DNA from 3 places in the Brevibacillus sp. WF146 genome. Region 2 is predicted to be linked to each of the others. Evidence: riboswitches for the same ligand, from Rfam matches in the RefSeq annotation. Region 2 holds a riboswitch; each other region holds the start of a gene.
The links. A riboswitch is a leader RNA that binds a small molecule or an ion and turns the genes downstream of it on or off. The one in region 2 is predicted to bind S-adenosylmethionine.

Region 1 (6,449 bases), 130 kb from region 2:
GCCGCTGCGGGGCAGGAGGGGTGACGCATGGAGTGGCTTGAGCTTGCTTCCACCTATGCGCCAGCCGCACCGGACCAGTTGTCGGCGTACGACAGCTTTCGCTTGTGGGCGGACCACAACCGCACCTGGATCATTTTTGTCCAGTTGATCATTGTTTACTATCTCGGGTTTGCCACCCGCTGGCGCATGCCCATTCTGAAAACGCTCCTGCTGTATGTGCTGCTCTTTATGGGCGCGCTGATTTTCGCCATTCTGGACGTGCAGCTCCCGGTGAAAAGCGCACTCCTGGTCGCCATCGCCATTCTGGTGATCGTCAAGGTGCGGATCAAGCCGGGGGAACGCGAGAGTAAGTGAGGGAGCAGCCGTGAAGCGGGAGGACGCGCTCTACAACTGGCTGCAGATTCAAATCGTCGCCGACGCGCGGCCGGACGACCGATCCGCTCTGGATACGGCCGCGTTTTTTGCGGACATCCTGAGGGACGACCACCAGGCGCAGGAATGGGAGTATCGCCGCGAAGGGGACTGGTACGTGGTCCGCTGCGTCTTCGCCCACGAAGTGTGGGAACGCCGCTATCCCGCAGAAGAAGCGGAATCGCTGCTGGCTGCGATCGAAAACGAACCCAGGTATAACGAGTAGAATATGCACGGGGCTCCGCCGAGCCGGATGAACGGGCGGGGCCGCGTGACCATTATCCCCGTCTCTTCGACAGAGGCGGGGTTTTTGTGTCTTTCGTCCCAATATGGCGAAAGCGTCCCCGTTTTTGGCCGTTTTTGCAACCTTTGCAAGGAACCCCCCGTCTGTTAGGGTGTCCAGGGCAAGCAATACGTAGAAAGGAGAAGGCATCATGAAGAAAATGGGAACCAAGCCCGTATTGGCAGTCGTGACTGCCGCGGCGCTCATCGGGGGAGTGACACCGCTCCTGGCCGACGCGAGCACCCTCGGAACCGAAACAAGCGGAACCAAGGTTGTCATGAACGATGAAAGCAAACAAGTCACCCGATACAATCTGAAAGAGCTGGCGGCAAACGATCCGGCGACCTTGAACATGCTATTGAAAACGCAGGCCGACCACCTGTATCTGGTCGTAAAAGAGATCGGTCTGGACGCCAAAATGCAGACGTACATCGAGGAGCATCCGGAAGAGTGGGAGCGCGTCTACCGCGAACACTACGCCGACATTTACCTGGAAGTCCGCTTTGACGTCAACAATCAAGGCTTCGTCAGCGTGAAGCCCGAGACCCACAACCAAACCACGTACATCAAAGGGAAAGTGTCCGACAATGTGACCAAAGTGGTCGTCGACAAGCCGAACGGCGGCACGATCGAAGTCGTTCCCACCGCGGAGGATACGTTCACCGTCAGCTTTTCCGCTATCGTAAGCGCCACGCCGCAGTACGCGACGGTCAAGGCGTACGTGGGCGACAAGTTGGTGGAAACCCGCAAGCTGCAGGTAAACACGGGAACCGCCGTGGAGACCGACGTGCTGATTCACGCCTTGGCGCTGTTGGATGGGAACAAACAGGAACTGAAAGTAAACGGCATCATCAGCCAGGAAGCGGACAAGGTGGTCGTGAAGTACGACGGCAAAACCAAAGAGGCGGACGTGAAAAAGCTGTGGAAAGGCGTCGGCTCTTACTCCGTCACCCTGAAGGGTGTACAGGCCGGCAAAGGCAAGGCGCTGGTCGAAGCCTACAAGGCCGGAAAGAAAATCGATTCCGAATCGGTGGAGCTGAAGGTAATCAACGCCGCTGACAGCGACAAGCCGCACAGCTACCGCATCGAGGGAACCGCTTCGATTAATGCAAAAGAGAAACAGATTCGCGTGAAAGGAAGCATTGACGGCCTCGACGATGAGGGCGGCAAGGGCAAGGTGAAGCTGTACGTCGTGGCGCCGGACGGCAAAAAGCACGAGGTAAAGGTGGATGGCGACGAGTTTGAGGTGAAACTGAGCTACAAAAACCGCTCCTACAACGCGAAAGCGGTACACCTCGAGCTGTACCTGGACGGCAAGCTCGTGGCCCAAGCCGACATTCCGCACAAAACGCCGGTCAACGGCGATGACGACGAGGAAGGCAAGGGGGAAGGCAAGGACAAGGATAAGCATTCGAAAGGCAACGCCTACGGCTATTGGAAAAAGCACGGCAATGACGACGAGGACAACCATGGCGGCAAGAACAACCATAAAGACGGCGACGACCGCGACGAGGACGATGACGAGTAAGGCTTACGGCCGATAGGCTTGCACGTAATCGATCAACTGGCGGATGTAATCGCCGATGATCGGGACGGACAGGAACTGGCTGAGGAAGGAGCCGAGCAGCGCCAGGACAATGGCCGTGCCGATCGTCAATCCCAGGCCCCGGGCAAGACCTGCGAGGAAGTTGATCCACAGCAGCTTGCTCGGGGCCGTATAGTTTTGAATCACGTCGGCCAGACGGATATCCTCCAGAAAGAGGGCGATTTTGTCCATCCGTTCGTTCAGTTTGCGCACTTCCTGAAGCTCTGCCAGCAGTTCGTCGATCTTGGCCAGCAAGCGGTCGGTGGGGGATGGGGGCATGCGGCTCTCCTCCTGTCTCGCGATCGTTCCCATTACGTATCAGTGTAGGAAAAAAACGGTGGAGAATCAAGGCGCCGGACGGAAAGGTTTGCCTATCGCCAGGCGGGTGGGTACAATAGACGTACATTCCCTTTTCAAGGAGGCATCGGAATGGCTGAAACCGTTTCCCAAACGCTTTCGGAGGAACTGTTCGCGCTTTTGCAGCAGGAGCGTTTTCTCACACTCGGGACCATCGACCACGAGACCGGCGCTCCGTCGCTCAGTTCCCTTTCCTGGACGTTTGCGCCGACGCCGCAGTTGATCCGTTTCGCGGTAGACAACCGCTCCCGCATTTTGGCCAACATTGCCAAGGAACCGCAGGTGGTGCTGCATTTGATCGGGGCTGGTTCCTCCTATGCCATCAACGGCAGGGCGACGATCAAAACGGAGCGGATGGAGAATGTTCCGCTGAAGCTGGCCATGGTGGAAGTGGCCATCGAGGCGGTTCGCGACGTGATGTTCTACGGCTCCCGCATCTCGGTCGAGCCCCAATATGAAAAGACGTACGACAAAAATGCGGCGGCCAAGCTGGACAACCAGGTGATGACCGCATTAAGGAACGCACAGTGATCGGGTACCAACGAGATGGAAAAACGGGTTGACAGGTACTTCCGATTCCGGTAGTATAAGGTCAACCAAAAGCAAATTGCATAGCAAACTTCTTATCCAGAGAGGCGGAGGGACTGGCCCGATGATGCCCGGCAACCAATCACCTGTGTACAGGGGATACTGGTGCTAATTCCTGCAGAGTGTAAACGCTCTGAAAGATGAGAAGGATTTGCTTACGTGAGCGTAAACAAAGCCTTCTTTTCAGAGAAAAGAGGGCTTTTTTCATTGCCCTCGGCCAATTCGTTGGAGGGAGAGATCCACATGCATCTGGAGACAAAATTGGTACAGGCGGGCGTCGCCAAAGACGAACGGACCGGAGCGATCAGCTTTCCCGTCTACTACGCCACCGCGTATCGCCATCCCGCCCTCGGTCAGAGCACGGGATACGATTACACGCGCACGGCCAACCCGACCCGGACGGTGCTGGAGCAGGCGATTGCCGAAGCGGAAGGGGGAGACGCCGGGTTTGCCTGCGCTTCGGGCATGGCGGCGGTTCACACGGTCATGGGGCTGTTCTCCCAGGGAGATCACCTGGTCGTATCGCTCGATCTGTACGGCGGGACGTACCGGTTGTTCGAGCAGGTGCTCTCACGCTACGGGCTTCGCTTCAGCTACGTCGACCTGCGCGACGTGAAGAACTTGGAAGAAGCGATTCGCCCAGAGACGCGGGCTGTCTTTGTGGAAACGCCGACCAATCCCCTGATGCAGATCACCGACATCGCGGCGGTGGCGGAGGTGGCCAAGCGGAACGGGCTGTTGACCATTGTGGACAACACGTTCATGACGCCCTACTGTCAGCGGCCGCTGGGGTTGGGGGCCGACCTGGTGCTGCACAGCGCGACCAAATACCTCGGCGGACACAACGACGTCCTCGCCGGACTGATCGTCACAAAGGGCGAGGAGTTGTCCGAAAAGATCCGGTTTTTGCACAATTCCATCGGAGCGGTGCTGGGTCCCCAGGACTGTTGGCTGCTGCTGCGGGGGATGAAGACCCTGGCCCTGCGGATGGAACGCCATCAGGCAAACGCCTATGCGATTGCGCAGAAACTGCGGGAACACCCTGCCGTGACGGACGTCTTTTATCCCGGCTTGGCGGAGCACCCCGGTTACGAGGTGCAGCGCAGGCAGGCCAGCGGGTTCAGCGGGATGGTCTCGTTCCGCCTCCGCTCGGCTGATCAGGTGGCGCCGTTTCTGGAGCGGCTGCGGATCGTATCGTTTGCGGAAAGCCTGGGCGGCGTGGAGTCGCTGTGCACCTATCCGGCGACGCAGACCCATGCCGACATCCCGCAGGAGATCCGCGAGTACGTGGGCGTGTGCGACCGGCTGCTGCGGCTGTCGGTCGGGATCGAACATCCCGACGACCTGATCGCCGATGTGTGTCAGGCGCTGGATGCCAGTCTCGCAGTGGCGGGAGGGAGTGTACGATGAACTTTGCCACCAAACTGCTGCACGGCACCAGTTGTATTGACCCGGTGACAGGGGCGGCCTCGGTGCCCATTTATCAGGCGTCCACCTTTCATCAGGCCGATCTGGACCGGCCCGGTGTCTACGATTACGCCCGTTCGGGCAATCCCACCCGGCATGCCCTGGAAGAGGCGATCGCCGTCCTGGAGGGAGGTGAGCGCGGATTCGCCTTTGCTTCCGGCATGGCGGCCATCTCCAGCGTGTTCATGCTGTTCTCCGCCGGGGATCACGTCGTGGTGGCGGAGGACGTGTACGGCGGCACCTACCGCTTCTTGACCAAGGTTCTTTCCCGCATGGGGATCACCGTCAGCTTTGTCGATACCACCTCGCTGGAGCAGGTGGAAGCGGCCATCCGTCCCGAGACCAAGGGCATCTACCTGGAAACCCCGTCCAACCCGACGCTGAAAGTGACGGATATCGCCGCTGTCTGCGCGCTGGCGCAACAGCGGGGACTGCTCGTGATCGTGGACAATACGTTCATGACGCCGTACTATCAGCGGCCGCTGGAGTTGGGCGCGGACGTGGTGATCCACAGCGCGACCAAGTTCATCGGCGGCCACAGCGACGTCGTGGCGGGGTTGGCCGTGACCAGGGAGGCGGCGTTGGGCGAGCAGCTCTACATGATCCAAAACGGCATGGGAGCGATCCTCGGCGTGCAGGATTCCTGGCTGGTGCTGCGCGGGTTGAAGTCCTTAAAAGCGCGCCTGGACGTCAGCACGCAGACGGCGGAAAAGCTGGCCCGTTGGCTTTCCACACACCCGGCGGTCAGCCGCGTCTACTACACCGGATTGCCGGAACACGACGGACATGACCTGCAAAACCGGCAGGCGAGCGGACACGGGGCCGTCCTCTCCTTTGACGTGGGCAGCCGCGAGCGGGCCAAAGCGCTGTTTGACCGCGTCAGGCTGCCGATCGTCGCCGTCAGTCTGGGCGCGGTAGAGACGATTCTTTCCTATCCGGCGATGATGTCCCATGCCGCCATGCCGCCTGCGGAGCGGGCACGGCGGGGAATTACGGACGGACTGATCCGCCTCTCCGCAGGGCTGGAGGACGCCGGCGACCTGCTTGAGGACCTGGGGCAGGCGTTGGACGCGCTCGGACCCGTAGAGCAGGCGGCAGACCGTGACGCGGCAGACGATAAACAGGCATTTTCCTGGGCGTAAGCCCGGAAAATGCCTGTTTTGTTTGGGGCGAGGTCAGCGGTTCACCGGGATTTTTTCGTTTCCCTGCGGTTTGGCGTTGCTGCTCTTGTTGATCCGCTGCTCGTTTTCCCTGGACGGCGTCTCTTCCCGCTTTCTCACGTCGCGCGGGAACTGCGGCATGAGCCGTCCGACGATGTCACCCAGTTCTTCGGCAAATCCGGCCACGGGATGGCCGCGCTGGATGTCGGCGGCCATTTCCCGCAGCCGCTGCACGATGTCGGGGTCGGCAGTGACGATGGCGTTCGCCCCTTGAGGATCCTCTTTCAGCGCCTCCGCCACCGAGTATTTGATCACGCCCACTTCCGGCCGGTCGAGATGGGCGTTGACATCAATGCCGACGACGGCCCACTTGCCCAGAACCACCGCTGTTGCGTTGTTGACGTTTTTCACCCGCGTGGCCAACTGCACCAGCCGATTGGCGGTTGCCTGCGGCGACTGGTTGTAGGCCGGGGACGGGGCGGTTTGCTGGACGCGCTGCGTTTCCGGCACAGCGCGGCCGGGCTGCGGAGCCGCCTGGTTGGCCGGCGGCTTGTTGCTCGACATGCAGGCGGAGAGGAGCAGGCTGACGCTGAGAATA
Region 2 (6,449 bases):
TCCGGCTGGCGTTGGGGCGCGGCAGCGGGCAGGACTCGCCCGGCTTCAACCGGATCCTGCAGACGGGGCCGACGCTGTGGGAGCCGTTCGAGCGGCTGCTGACCGACGCCGGCCTCAGTCCGCTGGAACTGCACAAGCAGCCGGACGCCCAACCGGCACTGTTCCGCTTGATGCAGGAACTGCTTCAGTTTGACGAGTCGTTCCAGAGCTTTCGCTACCAGCACCTGCAGTTGGTCAAACGAATGATCGGTCTGGAGAACAACAGCCTGAAAGGAATCCCCGCCCAGGCGCTGCAAAAGGGCGTGCGCCACGCGTTTTACCCGGCGCTGTGGAAAGCGATCAGCGAGCTGACGGACTGGACCGGCTCCAGCAACAACTCGCAGCCGCTGGGAGACTAGCGGAGCGGCCGAGCGGCGGAGCCGGCCGCCTTCCATAGCGGGTCAGCCCGCAGAGGACAGCTAGGCTTGTCCGCTTTTCCGCTGGTTCGATGTTCCGTGCGCCTTGCTGGTCCCGAAAAAGGATGGCAGATCGGATGCCGCCATCCTTTTTCGCGTGTATGTCAACTTACGTGCTACGTGATCTACAGGAGGGGGGAGGTCTTTTCGATCACGTCCCACTTCATGCCGCGGGCTTTCAGCCGGGTCAGAAACGGGATCGGATCGATCAGCTCGGGCGGTATGCAGCCTGTCGCGGTCAAGAGCCCCTCCGCCATCATGTCCACGGCTACGACGGGCGGAATGCCGGTCTGCCAGATCGTCGCCTGGAATTCGGTTTTGTAGAAAACCTCGTCATGATTGGCGATGGTGTAGACGTACATGTCCTTTCGCTTGTTGTCCTTTTTTCCTTTGACGAGCGCGCCGACGCAGGAGTAGCCGTGAATTTTGCCCGCCAGGTCGGCCGGTTTCGGCATCGAGGTGACGACCACGTCGCGCGGCGCCACCTTTACGCCTTTGACGTCGATCTCCTCGTCGCTGTCCAGCCCCAGGTAGCTCAATACCTGCAGCGTATTGACGAAGTCGGGGTGCAGGGCGTACTTGAAGTCCACGTACCTGCATCCCTTGGCCCGGCCGATGGTTTCGCCCAGGGTGGTGGCCTCCTCGTGCTCGACGTTGTAGCAGTCGAGCCAGCCGATCGGTTCGGGGAATTCAAACTCCTCCTTGTTGGCGAACGGCGTCGGGAAATACTGTTCCCCTTTGTCCGCGGTCCAGTAGTTAGGCTTGGCGAGACACTCCTGGATGGCGGTCTGCGGGCTGAAGTAGGAGCAGAAACCGTCGTAGTCGACGACGGAATTGTCGCCGTCGCGGATCAGAATGGCATCCACTTCGTCCAACTGATCGACGGCGTACCGGGCCGCGATGTTGGAAAAGCCGGGGTCGCACCCCAAGCCCATGATGCCCAAGAGGCCGGCCGCTTTGAACGCGTCGTTCCAGGCCAACTGTTTGCGGAGCCACTGCGGCCCGCTGGAGGCGGTATCAATGTAATGCGTTTTCGTGTTCAAGCACGCTTTCATCACTTCGAAGTTGTTTTCGGGCAAACCGATGTGCAGCAGTACGTCGATGTCGCCCAGAATGGCCTGGACGCTCGACACGTCGCGGGCGTCCACCCGCTTCACCTGAATCTCCACGTCGGTTTCCCGGCGCAGTTCGGCGGCCAGTTCTTCCGCCGGACCGATGGAAATGTCGGCCAGCACCAGTTTTTCCAAGTAACGCGACTTCACGATTTCGCAGGCGCTCACTTGTCCAACGCCGCCAACACCTACTATTGCGACTCGCATAGAGTCCTCCTTCCGTATGTGGGCAACGGTCTATCTTCGCATTCGAAACAGCCATTTTTGCAGATGAAGATCGATATCGGCGGGGTGCACCGACACTTGGGCAGTCATGTCAATCGGCTCCCGAGGGCGCAGGTTCATGAGAACAACCTCCTTGTGTTCGAGTGGTCATTCGTGTACACGGGGGGAAAAGCGAGGGGGCTTAGGGGGAAGGCAGCGATACCGCATGGGTGCTGTCACCTCCTTTTCCAGTCATGGACGAAAAAGTTCGAGCAAGCCGTGTCGCGCGGGGATAGTACATGTGTATTCATCTGCCCGGACGTCCCATGCGCTCGGCAGGGGAGAAAAAATCCGGACCCCAAAAGGAAAGGTCCGGTCTCCGGGAACTAGAGAGGCGGCGCCGCCGGTCAGGACTTGTATTGAATCAAGCCGAATCCGAGCCCTGTCGGATCGACCAGATAGGCCAGGTGAAAATCATCGAAATCCATTGGTTCCCGGACGATGTTGGCCCCGTTTTCCACCGATTTGGCGATCGCCTCCTCGATCGAATCCACCTCGATGATGATGCGGGTGCCGTGCGGATAGTCAGGCGGCCCCAAGTCAATGCCGCCGTTGATGCCCGGACGGTCATCGGAGCCGGTTGTCACCGCGTAGTAATCCCACCGCGGCTCCGCGATGTTCCAGCCGAAGACGGTGGAATAAAACTGAACGGCTCGCTCGGGGTTTTGGCTGCTTAATTCGAACAGGACGACACGTGCCATGAGGAGCACTCCTTTCGTAATAGAGGGAATCATATCCAATTCCCTGCCGCCAAGGGAAACCCCTCTTTCTTTGCGTATAAAGAAAATAGGAACCACCTTAACCCACCTGACCCTTGAAGAAGCGAACCAGAAGAAAACGTGCCTGCGGCCGCGCAAAAAAGTAGAATAAAGAGAGGAAACAAAGAAACCCCCTTTTTCACGGAGGAGACGACATGATCCGTTCGATCACAGGGCAGGAACTTTCCGCCCTGCAGGAGCGTTTGTGTTTGGAAGAAGTGTACATCCTGTACAGCAACCTCTTTGTGCGGGCGGACAGATGCATCGCGCTTGCGCAGACACACAACGAAGAGATTTGTCTGGTAGGAACCTATCTGAAAGGCTTGCCTTTCCACGCGTTCACCTTCCATGTATGTGAGCTTTCGAAAGGAAGAACTGACGGAAACGCCTCATATCGGCTTGTTTTCCCCTGCCGGCGACCTCATGTCGATGGCCGGGTTTCACATTTTTCACGAGCGCTATGTGGAGATCGGCAATATCGGCACTTCGCCAGCCCACCAAAACAGAGGATGGGGAACGCGGATCACGTCGGACATTTGCCGGCTGGCACGGGAGAAATCGCCGCACGTTACGCCTATCTCGAATGCTGCTGTGACGTTCGCGCGTGCCGCACGCGGCGCCGTCTGCCAGATTCTTGTTGACGAACAACCTGGCATTCTTTACAATGATACCCAACAGGTAAACACTGTTCTTATCCAGAGCGGCGGAGGGACTGGCCCGATGAAGCCCGGCAACCGTCACGAGGTGCGTGACCAGGTGCCAATTCCTGCAAGACAGAGGTCTTGACAGATAAGAAGCGGGTTCGTTTGATACGGATGCAGGCCTTCTTCTTGTCGGAGAAGGCTTTTTCGTTCTTCTGTTCCTGAACTTCATAGGACTTCTTTCTTATCCAGAGAGGTGGAGGGACTGGCCCGATGAAGCCCGGCAACCGTCACGCGGTATGTGACAAGGTGCCAATTCCTGCAAGACACGCGTGTCTTGAGAGATGAGAAGGAGGCTCGGGCGCAATGCACACAAGCCTTCTTCGAATCGGAAGAAGGTTTTTTCGTGTTGTACAAGACAAAAACGGGGTGGGAGAAACATGAGCGTGGTAAAAGTGGGCTTGTTGGGATTGGGAACGGTAGGCGGCGGGGTGGTCAAGACGATCCGCGCGCAGCAGGAGAAGCTGTCGGCCCGGCTGGGCAGGCGCATCGAAATCGTCAAGGCGCTGGTGCGCGACACGCGGAAGCAGCGGGCCGTGCAGGTGGAGCCGTCGCTGTTGACGACGCGGTTTGCCGACGTTCTGGAAAGCGACGTGGACATCGTCGTGGAAGTGATGGGCGGCGTGGAGCCGACCTACGACTACGTGCGGGCGCTGATCCAAAAGGGCTGCCATGTGGTGACGGCCAACAAGGAACTGCTGGCCAAGCGCGGCGCGGAGCTGGTGGAACTGGCCAACCGGCACGGCGTCCATCTCGCCTACGAAGCCAGCGTCGCCGGGGGGATTCCCATCCTCGGCGTGCTGCGCCAGTTCCTCAGGACCAACGACATTACGGAGGTGCGCGGCATCCTCAACGGAACGACCAACTTCATCCTGTCGCAGATGGAGGAGGCGCAGCTGCCCTACGCGGACGTGTTGAAGCAGGCGCAGGAGCTGGGCTATGCGGAGGCCGATCCGCGCTCCGACGTGGAAGGCTGGGACGCCCTGTACAAGCTGTACATTCTGGCGCAGCTCGTGTTCGGCGAGTCGCTGCCCCTCTCCGCCATCGAGCGGCAGGGGATTGCCGACCTCTCGCAGGGCCACATCCGGCTGGCGAAAGAGCTGGGGTACCGGATCAAACTGCTGGCGCAAGCGCGCCGGGAAGACGGCGGTCTGCACCTGTCCGTGCGGCCGACGCTGGTGCCGCTGGGGCATCCGCTGGCGCGCATCCGGGATGCGTACAATGCCGTCCAGGTGGAGGGCAGCCTCGTCGGCGACCTTTTGTTCACCGGCAAAGGGGCGGGCGAACTGCCGACAGCCAGCGCGGTCGTGGAGGATCTGGCCTTCTTGCTGACCCAGCCGTTTACGCCTCATCCCGCCTGGCGGGAACGGCCGACGGCGGTCCCGTCCAGCCGGCTCTCATCCGGCCTCGACTTCTGTTTTCTGGAAGGGACAGCGGCCCGCGTGACGCCGGAGCAGGTGCTGCTGTTCCTCGAACGGGCGGGAGTCGCCGTCCGCAGGCTGACCGTCCAGTACGATCCGGGCAGCGTCCTGCGCGTGGGCTTGCTCGCCGCCGGACTCAGGGAGGAGCACGCGGAGCTCTTGGGACGGGACTTCGGCCTGCAGGCGCGGCTGTACCCCGTGCTGGAGGCGGCCGACGATCGTGGTGCCGTCGAAGGGACTGTGGGTTGGTAAACAAGCGTCCAACTCCCCATCGCATTCGCCGGGATTTTTTGGCATGATAGAAGCGGAGCACTTCTTCTTCAAGGGGATGAGGACACATCATGCTGGGTTCGCAAACCATTCTGCCGGCCATTCGCCACATGAAGGAGTTTGAGCGCGTCCTGGAAAGCCGGTACGACACGATCATTCTGCTGGAGAGCCATATCTGTCAACTGAAAAGCATCGCCGACCTGGCGCGCCGGCACGGAAAAAAGCTGTGGCTGCACGCCGATCTGGTGCAGGGGTTGAAAAACGACGAGCACGGCGCGCTGTTTCTCTGCCAGGAGATCAAGCCGGCCGGCGTCATTTCCACCCGTTCGCAGGTGATCACGACCGCCAAAAAGAAGGGCTTGGTCACGGTGCAGCGCCTGTTTTTGCTGGACTCCGGCGCGCTGGAGACAAGCTACAAAATCCTCGAGCAGACGAAACCCGATTTCGTGGAAGTCCTGCCGGGGGTCATGCCGCACATCATTACGGAAATCCGTGAGCAGATCCGGATTCCGATCATCGTCGGCGGGTTTATCCGCACCCGGGAGGAGATCGAGAGCGCTCTGGCGGCGGGAGCCATCGCCGTCACCACCTCTGATCGAAACCTGTGGAAACAACTGTAAAAAAGTGGTTGACAACGCTTTCACGTCCGCTTATGATTGATTCCAGAAGGTCATACGTCGGATGAGATCAGGAGATCCACCTATTTCTCTAGTGTTTAAGTTCCCGTGGGCTTAAGCAGTGGTTGATAGGTGGATTTTCTGTTTTCTTCCAGGGAGGTGAACGGCGAAAAGGGGGGAGCCGGTCCGGTCTCATCATAAAAAAGAAGAGAGTGGGGGAACATGATGTCGGCGTATTGGGCGGAACTGATCGGGACCATGATGCTGGTGATTCTCGGGGACGGCGTCGTGGCGGGCGTCGTGCTGAACAAGTCCAAGGCGCAAGACGGCGGATGGATCGTGATTACCATGGGCTGGGGCTTTGCCGTCGCCTTTGCCGTTTACGCGGTCGGGGGAGTCAGCGGCGGCCATCTGAATCCGGCCGTCACCATCGCGCTCGCGTCGATCGGAGCGTTCGCTTGGGAGCTCGTGCCCGGGTACATCCTGGCCCAGATGGCCGGGGCGTTTCTGGGGGCTGTGTTCGTCTACCTGTACTACCTGCCGCACTGGAAAGAAACCGCTGACCCGGCGGCCAAACTGGGGGTATTCTGCACGGCTCCGGCGATTCGACACACGTTTGCGAATGTTCTCAGTGAGGGGTTGGGCACGTTTTTTCTCGTGTTCGGCCTGCTGGCCATCGGCGGCAACACGTTTGCCGAAGGGCTCAATCCGCTGATTGTCGGCTTTTTTATCGTCGCCATCGGCATGTCGCTCGGCGGGACCACCGGCTACGCGATCAATCCGGCGCGCGATTTGGGGCCGCGCCTCGCCCACTTCGTCCTGCCGATCGCGGGCAAAGGCTCATCCGACTG
Region 3 (6,449 bases), 1.9 Mb from region 2:
TCCGGGGGGGGGGGCCGATACGGAGAAGCGCTGCTTGCCCCCTACTGCGCCTCCAAATTCGCCGTGGAGGGACTGACTCAGTCGCTGGCGCGAGAACTTCCGGAGGGGATGGCCGCGGTGGCCCTTGATCCCGGGGGGAGCATCGATACAGCGATGCTGCGCGCGTGTGCCCCGGAAGAGGTGGACAGTTCCCCGACGCCGGAGGAGTGGAGCCGTACCGCCGTGCCCTTCATTCTCTCCCTCGGTCCGCGAGACAACGGCAAGTCGCTTACCTGCCCGCGCCCGTAACCCCTGTCCACATGGAAAAACAGTCCTCATTTCCTGCTGGCGTGCAGGAAAAGGACTGTTTTTTTATCGTGATGGGACAGTCGGGCCGAGCTGTTTTTGCTGCCGTGTCAGGCAGCCGGACGCAGCCCGTTTGTGTGCCCGTTCCGTCAACAGGAGCGGGCCGGCTGATCGGCAGCTGTCCGCTTTTCCCGATGAAACGAAGCGTGGACCAGACAGAGCAGGACGGCCGCGGCGGACATGGCCGCTGCCAGGAGCAGCGTGGGCACGACGCCGCCTCCGTCGTACAGATGGCCCATCACCAGCGGGCCCAGCAGGCGCCCGACCGCCGTGATCGAACCCGACGCGCCGAGGTAAAACGGCGCGTTTTCTCCCGTCTTTTCCGTGATGAAGGTGGGGACGGCGGGAGCGACCAGCATCTCTCCAAAGGTGGTGATGATCATGCCGGCCACAAACGCGGCGTAGCTGTCATGAAAGAAAAGCATGAAGCCGAACCCGGCCGCGTAAAGGGCGGCGCTGGCCACCAACTGGGCGGGAAGGCTGTGCTTCACGATGCGTTTCAGCCAGGAGACGACCGGCTGCCCGGCAAAAATGACGATGCCGTTGATCGTCCACAGCCAACTGTAGGACGAAAGCGGCATGCCCTGTCCGGTCAGGTAGGGGGCTACGCCGGTATTCCAGACTGCGGTGGAAAAGAAGATAAAGGCCGAACCCAGCGCCATGAACAGGTACACCTGATAGCGGAGCAGCAGGGTCAGCGGCTGCCGGCCGCTCCGTTTGCCGGCATCATCGCCGCCCGCCAGCTCCTCGTGGGAGACGCGCCTCATAAAAAGGAAAAAGAACAAGGCGAACACAAAGGTGCTGGCGCTGTTCAGCAAAAACGTGAAGGCAAACGAAAAGCTGGCGATCAAACCGGCGAGAGAGGTGCCGATCGCCATGCCCAGGTTGTTGCCCACATACACGACATTGAACAGCTCCCGCCGCCGCTCCTTCCAGCGAAAGCCGACAAAGGCCTGAATCGCCGGGGAGGACACGTTGAACAAAAAGCCCATGCCCACCATCAATCCGATGTACACGGGCCAACTGTCGGTAAACGGAATGCCCACCTGCAGCGTTCCCTGCAGGACCAGCGAGCCGACAATCAACGGCTTGGGGCCGAGCCGGTGAAACAGGGCGCCCCCGGCAAACTGTCCGACAATGCCGGCCAGCGACTGCAGCATCAGGACGACACCCGCTTCGGCCATCGAACGGTGCAGATGCGTATGGACGTAAAGCGTGGTCAGCGGCCACATAAAAGCGCTGCCGGACGCGTTGATGCAGCTGGCGGCGAGAAAGAGCAGCACGTCCCGCGGGTATCGGCGAAACCAGTTTCTGGGGGAGATCATGCGCGGTCACCCTCTATCGGCAGGTTTTTCCATAGTATACCCATATTTATAAACTTTGTAAACTAAAAAGTTTAAAAACAAGATTCCAACCAAATAAAGGCTGCCCGGCTTCGACCAGATTCGAGTATACTAGTCAAAGTGGGGAGTATATCATCATCTCAGAAAGAGACAAAGGTGGCGTTTTCCAAATGCGCTTTTTGAAACGATTGCTGCTCTTCCTGATCGTGGCAGTCGCCGCGGCAGGGGGGTACTACGGATATTCGCTGTATCAGTTTGCCGAGGACATTCAGCAGCCCAACGTGATTGACCATCCTTCTGCCGGTGCGACGAAGGCGGCGGAGATTCCCGCGTGGGACGGCAAGGAACGCGTCAACATCCTGCTGATGGGCGTCGACCGGCGCGGCATGCGCAGCAGCACGCTGCCCCGCTCCGATTCGATGATGCTGCTCAGCATTGATCCGGTTGCGAAACGATACGATCTGTTTTCGATCTTGCGCGACACCTATGTGGAGATTCCCGGCCACGGCCATGCCCGGATCAATTCGGCGATCGTCGAAGGAGGGCCGGAATTGGCGATGGAGACGGTGAGCCAGTTTACCGGACTGCCGGTGAACCGGTATGTGATCACCGACTTCGAGGGCTTCAAGCATCTGATTGACGCCGTCGGCGGCGTGGAGCTGTACGTGGAGAAAAACATGCGGTACCGCGACCCCACCGACAAAGGCGTGTACGATATCGATCTGAAAAAAGGGCTGCAGCGGCTGGACGGCTCCAAGGCGCTGCAATACGTCCGCTTCCGTCACGACGCGACGTCCGACTACACGCGGACGGAGCGGCAGCGCAAGCTGATGGCCGCGCTGGCCGACCAGATGAAGAGCGGCACCACGCTGATCCAGCTCCCGTCCATTTTGAAGGAGATCACCCCGTACGTGCAGACCAACATCAGCTCGATGGACATGTTGAAGCTGGCGTCGCTGGGGTTGACGCTGAATACCCAACAGCCCGGCCAGTATCAGCTTCCGCCGATGGGGATGTTCCGCGAATCCAATCGCGCCGGTGCCGTCCTCATCCCCGATGTGGAGCAGGTTCAGGCCTTTATCCAGGAAAAACTGCAGCTCTCTCAACCGGAGGCGGAGTCTGATCGCGAAACGAGCGGCACGCAGAACTGATGCGTGCCGCAGCATGCGCGTGGGCCAACATCTTTTTCCTTTGTTTGCTATTGACAGAGTTTTTTTAAATGGAATATAATCCGATTTGTATCAACGTGAATACAAACAAACAGCATATACGGAGAAATTCTTCTTATCAAGAGAGGCGGAGGGACAGGCCCTATGAAGCCCGGCAACCGGCTCATCGCACAGATGGGTGTCGCGGTGCCAATTCCTACAAGATCGGCTGAATCTTGAGAGATGAGAAGGGTGGATGTGATCGGATAACGATGCAAACCCCTTTTTCATGTTGAAAAAGGGGTTTGTTCCGTATCAGGGAGGTGAACCGGATGATTCGTTTGCAAAACTTGCGCAAGAACTACACGGTACAAGGTAAGACGGTCCCCGCGCTGCTCGGGATTGACCTGACCATAGAAAAGGGAGAAATCTTCGGCATCATCGGACATTCCGGTGCCGGGAAAAGTACGCTGATTCGCTGCATCAACATGCTGGAGCGTCCGACATCCGGTCACGTAATCGTAGACGGCGTCGACCTGACCACGCTGGATGACCGCAAGCTGCAGGAGCAGCGGCGCCAAATCGGGATGATCTTTCAGCACTTCAATCTGCTCTCTTCGGCCACGGTGGCGGAGAACGTGGCCTTTCCCCTGAAGCTGGCGAAGCGGCCCAAGGCGGAGATTGACAAAAAGGTAAGCGAACTGCTCGCGCTGGTCGGCCTGGAAGCGCACCGCGACAAGTATCCGAGCCAGCTCTCCGGCGGGCAGAAGCAGCGCGTCGGCATCGCCCGCGCGCTGGCCAGCGATCCGAAAGTGCTGCTGTGCGACGAGGCGACATCCGCGCTCGACCCGCAGACGACCAATTCGATTCTCGCCCTGCTGCTGGACATCAACCGCAAGCTGGGACTGACCATCGTGCTGATCACGCACGAGATGCACGTCATCCGCTCCATCTGCGACCGCGTCGGCGTCATCGACGGGGGCGTCATCGTCGAAGAAGGCAGGGTTCTGGACGTGTTCCTCAAGCCGCAGCATCCGACCACGCGGGAGTTCGTGGAGCAGGTGGCTGATTCCGCCGAGCTGCGGGAAGCGGTGGCCCACGAAAAGGCGGCCGGCGACCGGACGATTGTCCGCGTCACGTTCCTGGGCGAAAAGACGTACCAGCCGATCCTGTTCCAGACCATGCAGGAGACCGGCACGATGTTCAGCATCCTGCAGGGCACCATTTCGCGGATGAAAGAGACGCCGTACGGACAGTTGGTCGTCGAATTGAACGGCGACCCGGAGCAGAGCAGCCGCGCCATCGAAACCTTGCGCCAGCGCGGCCTGGAAGTGGAGGTGATCTAAATGGGACTGACGTTTGAAAACGTCGATCTGACGGAAATCGGCCAAGCCACCCTGGATACACTGACGATGCTGGGCTTCTCGACGCTGTTTACCGTCCTGATCGGACTGCCGCTGGGCGTCCTGCTGTTTCTCACCTCCAAGGGACAGCTTCTGGAAAACCGCGCCTTTTACGCGATTGCGTCCTTTGTCGTGAACGTGCTGCGCTCGGTGCCGTTTATCATCCTGATGATCATGCTGATTCCGCTGACGAAGGTTCTGGTCGGCACGTCGCTGGGCGTCAAGGGAGCGATCCCGCCGCTGGTGATCGGGGCGGCTCCGTTTTTCGCCAGACTGGTGGAGACGTCGCTCAGGGAAGTGGACCGCGGCGTGATCGAAGCGGCCCAGTCGATGGGGGCGTCCAACTGGCAGATCATTTGGAACGTACTGCTGCCCGAATCCCGGCCGGGGTTGATTGCCGGTATTACGATTACCACCGTGGCGCTCGTCTCCTACACGGCGATGTCCGGCGTCATCGGCGGCGGCGGTCTGGGCGACCTGGCCATCCGCTACGGGTACCAGCGGTTCCAGACCGATGTGATGATCGTTACGGTCGTGATTTTGCTGGTGTTGGTTCAGATCTTGCAAACGCTGGGAGACAGACTGGTGATCCGCTTCAGCCGCAAGTAAGATCTTCACCATAAATATGAGGAAAGAGAAAGGGGAAATCATCCGTGAAAAAATGGGCTGTTTCCATTCTGTCCACTGTACTGGCATTGTCCTTGGCCGCATGCGGCAGTAAAACCGAAACCGCTCCGAATCCGGCCAACAGCGGTTCGGGCGGGGGCGAACAAAAAGAAATCACGCTGAAAGTGGGCGCTTCGCCTGTACCGCATGCTGAAATCCTGAAATTCATCCAGCCGAAACTGAAAGAACAGGGCATCAACCTGGAAATCAAGGAATTTACCGACTACGTGCAGCCGAACGTACAGTTGAACGAACAGCAGTTGGACGCCAACTTCTTCCAGCACATTCCGTACCTGGAGCAGTTCAACAAAGACCAGAACATGAACCTGGTGCCGGTCGTGCCGGTACACATCGAGCCGTTCGGCGCCTACTCCAAGAAAATCAAGAAGATTGATGAACTGGCGAACGGCGCAACCATCGCCCTGCCGAACGACCCGACCAACAACGGCCGCGCGCTGGCCCTGCTGGAGAAAAACGGCCTGATCAAGCTGAAAGACGGCGTCGGCATCAAAGGCACCGTAAAAGATATCGTCGAGAACAAGAAAAACCTGCAGTTCAAAGAAGTGGAAGCAGCCATGCTGCCGCGCGTTCTGGAAGAAGTGGATCTGGCGATGATCAACACCAACTACGCGCTGGAAGCCAATCTGGTGCCGACCAAAGACGCACTGATCATCGAAGACAAGGAGTCTCCGTACGCCAACTATCTGGTAGCACGTCCGGACAACAAGGACTCCGAGGCCATCCAAAAGCTGGCGAAAGAGCTGAACTCGCCGGATGTGAAGAAGTTCATCGAGGATACGTATAAAGGAGCGGTTGTGCCGGCGTTCTAAGCCCATCCCTCCCGTGACGCCCGAATCGGTTGATTCGGGCGTTTTCATTTTCATTTACAATTGGAGACGTTTTCATAAAACAAAATTAAACTTACTTAAAATCGCTTTAATATTACTAAAAGTACAGTATATTGATAGTGGATCTTTTTGGAGGATAAGGGGGAATGTTTCATGAAAAAGACAGTGTTTGCCGCGATGAGCTCCATCCTCGTACTGGGTGCGGCTCTGGCCGGCTGCGGCGGGGAAAAGGCGGCTGACCAGGCACAAGACAAGACGGAGCAGCAGGAAAAGACCGGACCGAAAGTGCTGCGCCTGAATCTGCCCAGCGAACCGCCGTCCGCCGACCCCGGACTGATCGAAGAAAACATCGGGGGTGCGATCGCCCGCGCCACCTTTGACGGACTGACCCGCATCGGGGAGGACGGCAAACCGCACGAATCCGTGGCGGAAAAGATCGACATTTCTGAAGACGGCCTCACCTACACGTTCCATCTCCGCGATTCGAAATGGAGCAACGGCGATCCGGTGACCGCCCACGACTTCGAATACGCCTGGAAGCGCGTACTTGATCCGAAGCTGGGCTCCACCTACGCCTACCAGCTCTACTGCATCAAAGGCGCCGAGGAATACAACAACGGCAAGGGCAGCGTGGAAAACGTCGGCGTCAAGGCTCTGGACGACAAAACGCTGCAGGTGCAGTTGAAGAACCCGACG

Region 1: linked by a shared signal. The riboswitch ahead of A6764_RS08020 (aminotransferase class I/II-fold pyridoxal phosphate-dependent enzyme) and the one ahead of A6764_RS08630 (homoserine dehydrogenase) in region 2 are both predicted to bind S-adenosylmethionine.
Region 3: linked by a shared signal. The riboswitch ahead of A6764_RS21435 (methionine ABC transporter ATP-binding protein) and the one ahead of A6764_RS08630 (homoserine dehydrogenase) in region 2 are both predicted to bind S-adenosylmethionine.

Annotation. Positions count from the first base shown of each region.
Region 1 covers NZ_CP109943.1:1,624,258-1,630,706, forward strand. Annotated here, with positions in the region: gene A6764_RS07990 (deoxyribonuclease IV) at 1-24, shown strand, start outside; gene A6764_RS07995 (YlaH-like family protein) at 28-354, shown strand; gene A6764_RS08000 (hypothetical protein) at 365-637, shown strand; gene A6764_RS08005 (hypothetical protein) at 846-2,222, shown strand; gene A6764_RS08010 (DUF5665 domain-containing protein) at 2,226-2,558, opposite strand; gene A6764_RS08015 (pyridoxamine 5'-phosphate oxidase family protein) at 2,709-3,167, shown strand; SAM riboswitch class I at 3,257-3,371, shown strand; gene A6764_RS08020 (aminotransferase class I/II-fold pyridoxal phosphate-dependent enzyme) at 3,468-4,634, shown strand; gene A6764_RS08025 (trans-sulfuration enzyme family protein) at 4,631-5,833, shown strand; gene A6764_RS08030 (YhcN/YlaJ family sporulation lipoprotein) at 5,867-6,449, opposite strand, start outside.
Region 2 covers NZ_CP109943.1:1,750,671-1,757,119, forward strand. Annotated here, with positions in the region: gene A6764_RS08610 (tryptophan 2,3-dioxygenase family protein) at 1-398, shown strand, start outside; gene A6764_RS08615 (saccharopine dehydrogenase family protein) at 581-1,774, opposite strand; gene A6764_RS08620 (VOC family protein) at 2,179-2,532, opposite strand; partial or broken gene A6764_RS22375 (hypothetical protein) at 3,019-3,087, shown strand; SAM riboswitch class I at 3,278-3,385, shown strand; SAM riboswitch class I at 3,472-3,581, shown strand; gene A6764_RS08630 (homoserine dehydrogenase) at 3,671-4,963, shown strand; gene A6764_RS08635 (glycerol-3-phosphate responsive antiterminator) at 5,050-5,601, shown strand; gene A6764_RS08640 (MIP/aquaporin family protein) at 5,824-6,449, shown strand, end outside.
Region 3 covers NZ_CP109943.1:4,310,096-4,316,544, reverse strand. Annotated here, with positions in the region: partial or broken gene A6764_RS21450 (SDR family oxidoreductase) at 1-288, shown strand, start outside; gene A6764_RS21445 (MFS transporter) at 435-1,670, opposite strand; gene A6764_RS21440 (LCP family protein) at 1,859-2,839, shown strand; SAM riboswitch class I at 2,970-3,086, shown strand; gene A6764_RS21435 (methionine ABC transporter ATP-binding protein) at 3,169-4,182, shown strand; gene A6764_RS21430 (methionine ABC transporter permease) at 4,183-4,848, shown strand; gene A6764_RS21425 (MetQ/NlpA family ABC transporter substrate-binding protein) at 4,893-5,735, shown strand; gene A6764_RS21420 (peptide ABC transporter substrate-binding protein) at 5,907-6,449, shown strand, end outside.